One region of the Streptomyces sp. NPDC001549 genome, then DNA from elsewhere that is predicted to be linked to it. Evidence: riboswitches for the same ligand, from Rfam matches in the RefSeq annotation. Region 1 holds a riboswitch; each other region holds the start of a gene.

Region 1 (2,254 bases):
TTCTCCTGGAAGGCCAGGACCTCCCGGATCTCGGCCCGGATGCGGTCCTCGTAGCCGGCGGTGTCGATGTGCCCGGCCCGCAGGCCGGCGCGGGCCGTACGCAGTTCGGTGGTCTGCGGGAACGATCCGATCGTGGTCGTCGGAAGCAGCGGGAGACCCAGGTGCGCCCGCTGGGCGGCGGTCCGCTGCGCGTACGGCTGGGCGCGCCGCCCGTCCGCGTCGGTGACGGCGGCGGTGCGGGCCCGGACCGCCGGATCGTGGGTGAGGGCGGAGCCGGCGCGGGAGGCCAGGTCGGCCCGGTTGGCGGCGAGTTCGGCGGCGATGGCGTCCGTGCCGCGGGCCAGGCCCCGGGCGAGGACGGCGACCTCCGCGGTCTTCTGGCGGGCGAAGGCGAGCCAGCGCCGGACCTGCGGGTCGATGTCCCGTTCTGCGGCGGCGTCCAGCGGCACGTGGAGCAGGGAGCAGGAGGCGGCCACGTCCACCCGGTCGGCGAGCCCCAGGAGGGTGCCGAGGGTGGAGAGGGACTTCTCGTAGTCGTTGATCCAGATGTTGCGGCCGCCCACGACACCGGCGACGAGGCGCTTGCCGGGCAGGCCCCCCACGGCGGCGAGGTCGTCGAGGTTTGCGGCCGCGGCCTCGGTGAAGTCCAGGGCGAGCCCCTCGACGGGTGCCTTGGCCAGCACGGGCAGAGCCTCGCCGAGCCGGTCGAAGTAGGAGGCGACGAGCAGCTTGGGCCGGTCGGTCAGGCCGCCGAGCTCCCGGTACGCGCGGGCGGTGGCGTTCAGCTCGGCCGGGGTGCGGTCCTGCACCAGGGCGGGCTCGTCCAGTTGCACCCACTCGGCTCCGGCGGCGCGCAGGTCGGCCAGGACCTGGGCGTAGACGGGCAGCAGCCGGTCGAGCAGGGCCAGCGGATCGAAGCCGGCGGCGACGCCGGGGGCGGGCTTGGCCAGCAGCAGGTAGGTGACGGGTCCGACCAGGACCGGGCGGGCGGTGTGGCCCAGCGCGAGCGCTTCCTCCAGCTCGGCGACCTGCCGGGTGGAGTCGGCGGTGAAGACGGTGTCGGGGCCGAGTTCCGGGACCAGGTAGTGGTAGTTGGTGTCGAACCACTTGGTCATCTCCAGCGGCGCCACGTCCTGGGTGCCGCGCGCCATCGCGAAGTACCCGTCGAGCGGGTCGGCCGCGACGGCGGCGCGGTGCCGCTCGGGGACGGCGCCGACCATCACGCTGGTGTCCAGCACGTGGTCGTAGTACGAGAAGTCACCGGTCGGCACCTCGGTGATGCCTGCGTCGGCCAGCTGCTGCCAGTTGGTCCGGCGCAGGTCGCGGGCGGTTTCCCGGAGGGCGTCGGCGGCGACGCGGCCCTTCCAGTAGCCCTCGACGGACTTCTTCAGTTCGCGGTTCTGGCCCTGGCGGGGGTAGCCGTACACGGTGGCCACGGTGGGCCGTCCTGCGGCGGCGGGGGTCGTGCGGGTCACGGAACTCTCCTTCGCGAGCGTTCTCCTGTGGACCCGGTGAGGGCCGAGGGCGCGAAGGGATGACGAACCGGGCGGATCCCGACCGGGTACGGGTACGTGCAGCTGCACGCGCCCGCGGTCGTCCGCCTGATGTGTCGCCGACCCGCCCACGAGGTCACCGGGATTTCCGTGCGCGATCGGTCGCGTACGGGCAACGGGCAGGTCTTCGGACTCGCGGGCACGTCTCGTCGTACGGATGCCGTACGAGACTCCTACTGGCCGTCGCTTCCCAGGCCCGTCCGGGCCCAGTGCGTATGACGGCGGTCGTTCCCGCTCACCGCTGCGGGGCAGTCCCGGATTCCCACCGGGTTCCCTCTTACGACGCATCCCGCCTGGCGGACGGGGCGAACCAGCTGCCCGGCCAGAGTAGACGGCGTTCCCTGCCGGCGCGCGGAGTTGTCCGGCATCCGGATGGTGGGGTGAGACCCACGAGGGTCGAAATCCAGCCATTGAGTGAATTGCATCACTGAGGCGCGAGTTGTGTCCCTCTTGTCCGTTTACCGGATCGAACTGCCCGGTCAGGGCAGTACGTTGCAGCTCTCTGCATCGAGATCGCTCGATGACCACCGGAAGACCGAGGAAGTATGGGTTCCCCGATGAGCGCCCGCCCGAGGGCTGCCCTCGTCGTACGCGCCGCCCTGGTGTCCGTGCTGGCCTGGGGCGGTCTCACCGCATGTGCCGCCGGCGAGGAGGAGCTGCGGTACGCGACCGACTACGCGGGCCACGAACCGCTGGGCGTG
Region 2 (2,254 bases), on a different contig from region 1:
CGAGGCCTTCGCCGCGCCCGGCCGCATCCACGTCCAGGTGGCCGCCATGCCCGACGGTCAGCGGTACCTGTGGACCGCCCGGGCCGTCACCCGCCACCGCGGCGGCTGGGGCGAGCCCGGCAAGACCTTCGCGATCGGGCTCGGCTGCGAGATCCGGCACGCCTCGCGGCTCGTGTACGCCGACGGGCTCGACCTCGACAACACGGCGGCCGCCACCCCCATCGGCATGGGCTGCCGCCTCTGCGAACGCCTCGACTGCCCGCAGCGGGCCGTGCCGCCGCTCGGACGGGCGCTGGCCGTCGACGAGAACAGCAGCACCTTCATCCCGTACCCGGTGACCAGGAACCCGGTCCCGGCTCGGGACTGAGCGGGCGTCAGGCCCGGGCGGCGCGGCCGGATGGCGAAGGCGCGCGGCGGCGGCCCTGGACTTACTAGGACGTCCAACTATATGTTCGTGGCACAAGGTCCGCGGTGCAGGGAAGCCGGTGAGAAACCGGCACGGTCCCGCCACTGTGACCGGGGAGTGTGCTGCCATCCACACGCCACTGACGAGGTCTGTCGGGAAGGCGGGCGGCACGCGGGGATCCGGGAGTCAGGATACCGGCCGCGGATGTTCCGTGTTGTCCACGAGGATGGAGCAGACACGCATGGCACCGGTTTGTACCCACGACCCTGGTGATCCGGCGGAGCGCACGCACACGTTCGCGCGCTCATAGGTCGTCCCTGTCGGAGACGACCTGGTCCCACGGCCTTCCCCAGCGGCGCACCCGACCGGGTGCCGTCCGCCGGTCGGCCGTGCCATCCCCGGATCCAACCTGACGAGAGCAGGCACCCATGGTCCGTGAACTCACCCATTTCATCGGCGGCAAGCACACCACCGGATCCTCCGGTCTCTTCACCGACGTGTACGACCCCAACACCGGCACCGTCCAGGCCCGGGTCCCGCTCGCGGGGCGGGCCGACACCGAGGCCGCCCTCGCGAACGCCGAGGAGGCGCAGGCCGACTGGGGGCAGTGGAACCCGCAGCGCCGCTCGCGCGTTCTGCTGCGTTTCCTCCAGCTGGTCGAGGGCGAACGGGACTCCCTCGCCCGGCTGTTGTCCTCCGAGCACGGCAAGACCGTCGCCGACGCCCACGGGGACCTGCAACGCGGCCTGGAGGTGGTCGAGTTCGCCGCAGGTGTCCCGCACCTGCTCAAGGGCGAGTTCACCGACAACGCGGGCACCGGCATCGATGTGCATTCCCTGCGCTCACCGCTCGGCGTGGTCGCCGGGATCACCCCCTTCAACTTCCCCGCGATGATCCCCCTGTGGCAGGCCGCACCCGCCCTGGCCTGCGGTAACTCCTTCATCCTGAAGCCCTCCGAGCGCGACCCCTCCGTACCGCTGCGCCTCGCCGAGCTGTTCCTGGAGGCCGGTCTGCCGCCCGGCGTGCTCAATGTGGTCAACGGCGGCAAGGAGGCCGTCGACACCCTCCTCGAAGACCCGCGCGTGCAGGCCCTCGGCTTCGTCGGCTCCACCCCGATCGCCGCGCACATCTACGCCACCGCCGCGGCCCACGGCAAGCGCGCCCAGTGCTTCGGCGGCGCCAAGAACCACATGATCGTGATGCCCGACGCCGACCTCGACCAGGCCGTGGAGGCCCTCATCGGCGCCGGCTACGGCTCCGCGGGCGAGCGCTGCATGGCCATCGCCGTCGCCGTCCCCGTCGGCGAGGAGACCGCGAACGCCCTCGTGGCCAGGCTGACGGAGCGCATCGCCACCCTGCGCGTGGGCCGCTCGGACGACCCCGAGGCCGACTTCGGGCCGCTGGTCAGCCAGGAAGCCCTCGACCGGGTGAACCGCTACGTCGGCATCGGAGCCACCGAGGGCGCCGAACTCGTCGTGGACGGGCGCGGGTTCACCCTGCCCGGACACGAGGACGGCTTCTTCGCCGGAGCGACCCTCTTCGACCGCGTGACCCCGCAGATGCGGATCTACCGCGAGGAGATCTTCGGCCCGGTGCTCTCCGTCGTACGGGCCGCCGACTACGAGGAGGCCCTGCGCCTGCCCACCGAGCACCCGTACGGCAACGGCGTCGCGATCTTCACCCGTGACGGAGACACGGCGCGCGACTTCACCCGCCGGGTGGGCGCCGGCATGGTCGGCGTCAACGTGCCGATCCCCGTCCCCGTGGCGTACCACACCTTCGGCGGCTGGAAGCGGTCCGGCTTCGGCGACCTGAACCAGCACGGCCCCGACTCGATCCGCTTCTACA
Region 3 (2,254 bases), on a different contig from region 1:
GGCGACCCATTCGCCTTGCGCCTTCATGAAGCCGCTCGGCGCCAGGACTCCATCAGGCCTGGCACGCCCGTCGCGATACTGCTGCACCTTCAATCCCTGCTCGCCATAGAGGAACAGATCAGGCCGGTGCTGGATGCAGATGCGCAAGAGCCACTCGATGATCAGTCCGTGGTCCCCATCAGGCACCGCTTTGACCCCCAGCTTCCCGTCGATGAATTCCAACCGCAGCCCCTCCACCTCTCTGGCGCCTATACGCGCGAGGGTCTCGAACTCCTCGGTCAGCATGTGGGGGCGGTCGGTCATCACGGTCATGCCTCGCTCACCTTCCTCGACGGTGCTGTCTCCGACGATAGCGCCGCCCCCCGACACCCGTCCTGCACACTCGACCGCATGGACACGGTGATCAGGGCGGTGCGGCCCGCCGAGTACGCGGAGCTGGGTGAGATCACGGCGCAGGCCTACCTCGCCGACGGGCATCTGGACTTCAACGAGGACGACCACTACCTGAACGTGCTGCGTGACGTGGCCGGCCGGGCCGCCCAGGCCGAGGTGCTCGTCGCCGAGCGGGACGGACGGGTGCTGGGCGGTGTGACCTTCGCCGCTCCGGGCAGTCCGCTCGCCGACATCGCGGCCCCCGACGAGGCGGAGTTCCGGATGCTCGCGGTGGCTCACGAGGCGCGCGGCCAGGGCGCCGGCGAGGCTCTGGTGCGGGCCTGCGTCGAGCGGGCGCGGGCTCTGGAGGGGGTGACCGGCCTGGTTCTCTCCACCCAGCGCAGCATGGCCGGCGCCCATCGGATCTACGCGCGACTGGGCTTCGTACGCACTCCGGAGCGGGACTGGGCGCCGATCGAGGGCCTGACACTCCTCACTTACCGGCTCAAGCTGTAGCCACGCCGACACTACATGTGGGGGTTACCGCAGAGGGCCGCCCCCACATGTATGCTCATGCCTGCTGTCGCTGCAGGGGAATCCGGTGCGAATCCGGAACTGTCCCGCAACGGTATGAAGTGTCCGGCTACCGGACGCCAAGTCCGATGACCTGCCGACAGCGCGCCCGGCTCGACCGAACCGGGTGCCGATTCGTCCGGGCCTCGCGGTTGGGCCGGTGGACGCCATGCGGGGTACGCGTTCTCGTCGCGCCCGCATGCGCCCGCTCGCGCCCCGCCCCGTCGATGACCGGGCCGAGCGAGGGAGAGCTCCCGCCGTGACCATCGCGCCTTCCGCACCGCGCGCCGAGTCCACTTCTGGCGACAACACCGAGGGCCCGGGGGCCACGCTGCTGCGTACCCTCACCGAACTTACGGCGGACCTCCCCGACACCGACCCCGGCCGGGTCGCGGCCTCCGCGCTGCGCGGCCGCAGCTCCGCCGCCGACGACGCCGAACTGCGCGGACTGGCCACGGAGGCCGCCGCCGGTCTGATCTCCGAGGACCCGGCCTACTCCCGGCTCGCCGCCCGCCTGCTGACGCTGGCCGTGCGCGACGAGGCCGCGAGCCAGGGCTCCACCTCCTTCTCGGCCTCCGTCGAGGTCGGCCACCGCGAGGGCCTCATCGCCGACCGCACGGCCGAGTTCGTCCGCACCCACGCGAACCGGCTCGACTCGCTCGTCGAACTGACCCTCGCCGAGGGCGCCGACGACCGCTTCGGGTTCTTCGGCCTTCGCACCCTGCACAGCCGCTACCTGCTGCGCCACCCGATCACCCGTCAGGTCATCGAGACCCCGCAGTACTTCATGCTGCGCGTGGCCTGCGGTCTGGCCGCCGACGACAGCGTCCAGGCCGTGGAGGAAGTGGCCTCGCTGTACCGGCTGATGAGCCGCCTGGACTACCTGCCGTCCTCCCCCACGCTCTTCAACTCCGGTACCCGGCACCCGCAGATGTCCTCCTGCTACCTGCTGGACTCCCCGCTGGACGAGCTCGACTCGATCTACGACCGCTACCACCAGGTCGCCCGCCTCTCCAAGCACGCTGGCGGCATCGGCCTCTCGTACTCCCGCATCCGCGCCCGCGGTTCGCTGATCCGCGGCACCAACGGCCACTCCAACGGCATCGTGCCGTTCCTGAAGACCCTCGACGCCTCCGTCGCCGCCGTGAACCAGGGTGGCCGCCGCAAGGGCGCCGCCGCCGTCTACCTGGAGACCTGGCACGCGGACATCGAGGAGTTCCTGGAGCTCCGCGACAACACCGGTGAGGACCAGCGCCGTACGCACAACCTGAACCTCGCCCACTGGGTGCCGGACGAGTTCATGCGCCGC

The links. A riboswitch is a leader RNA that binds a small molecule or an ion and turns the genes downstream of it on or off. The one in region 1 is predicted to bind cobalamin.
Region 2: linked by a shared signal. The riboswitch ahead of ACFY04_RS13430 (CoA-acylating methylmalonate-semialdehyde dehydrogenase) and the one ahead of metE (5-methyltetrahydropteroyltriglutamate--homocysteine S-methyltransferase) in region 1 are both predicted to bind cobalamin.
Region 3: linked by a shared signal. The riboswitch ahead of ACFY04_RS10755 (ribonucleoside-diphosphate reductase subunit alpha) and the one ahead of metE (5-methyltetrahydropteroyltriglutamate--homocysteine S-methyltransferase) in region 1 are both predicted to bind cobalamin.

What each region holds. Positions count from the first base shown of each region.
Region 1 covers NZ_JBIAVJ010000022.1:152,205-154,458, reverse strand. The annotation lists gene metE (5-methyltetrahydropteroyltriglutamate--homocysteine S-methyltransferase) at 1-1,475, opposite strand, end outside; cobalamin riboswitch at 1,654-1,883, opposite strand; gene ACFY04_RS30760 (hypothetical protein) at 2,111-2,254, shown strand, end outside.
Region 2 covers NZ_JBIAVJ010000006.1:270,500-272,753, reverse strand. The annotation lists gene ACFY04_RS13435 (short-chain fatty acyl-CoA regulator family protein) at 1-367, shown strand, start outside; cobalamin riboswitch at 439-624, shown strand; gene ACFY04_RS13430 (CoA-acylating methylmalonate-semialdehyde dehydrogenase) at 835-2,254, shown strand, end outside.
Region 3 covers NZ_JBIAVJ010000005.1:140,637-142,890, forward strand. The annotation lists gene ACFY04_RS10745 (Uma2 family endonuclease) at 1-312, opposite strand, end outside; gene ACFY04_RS10750 (GNAT family N-acetyltransferase) at 391-888, shown strand; cobalamin riboswitch at 933-1,062, shown strand; gene ACFY04_RS10755 (ribonucleoside-diphosphate reductase subunit alpha) at 1,205-2,254, shown strand, end outside.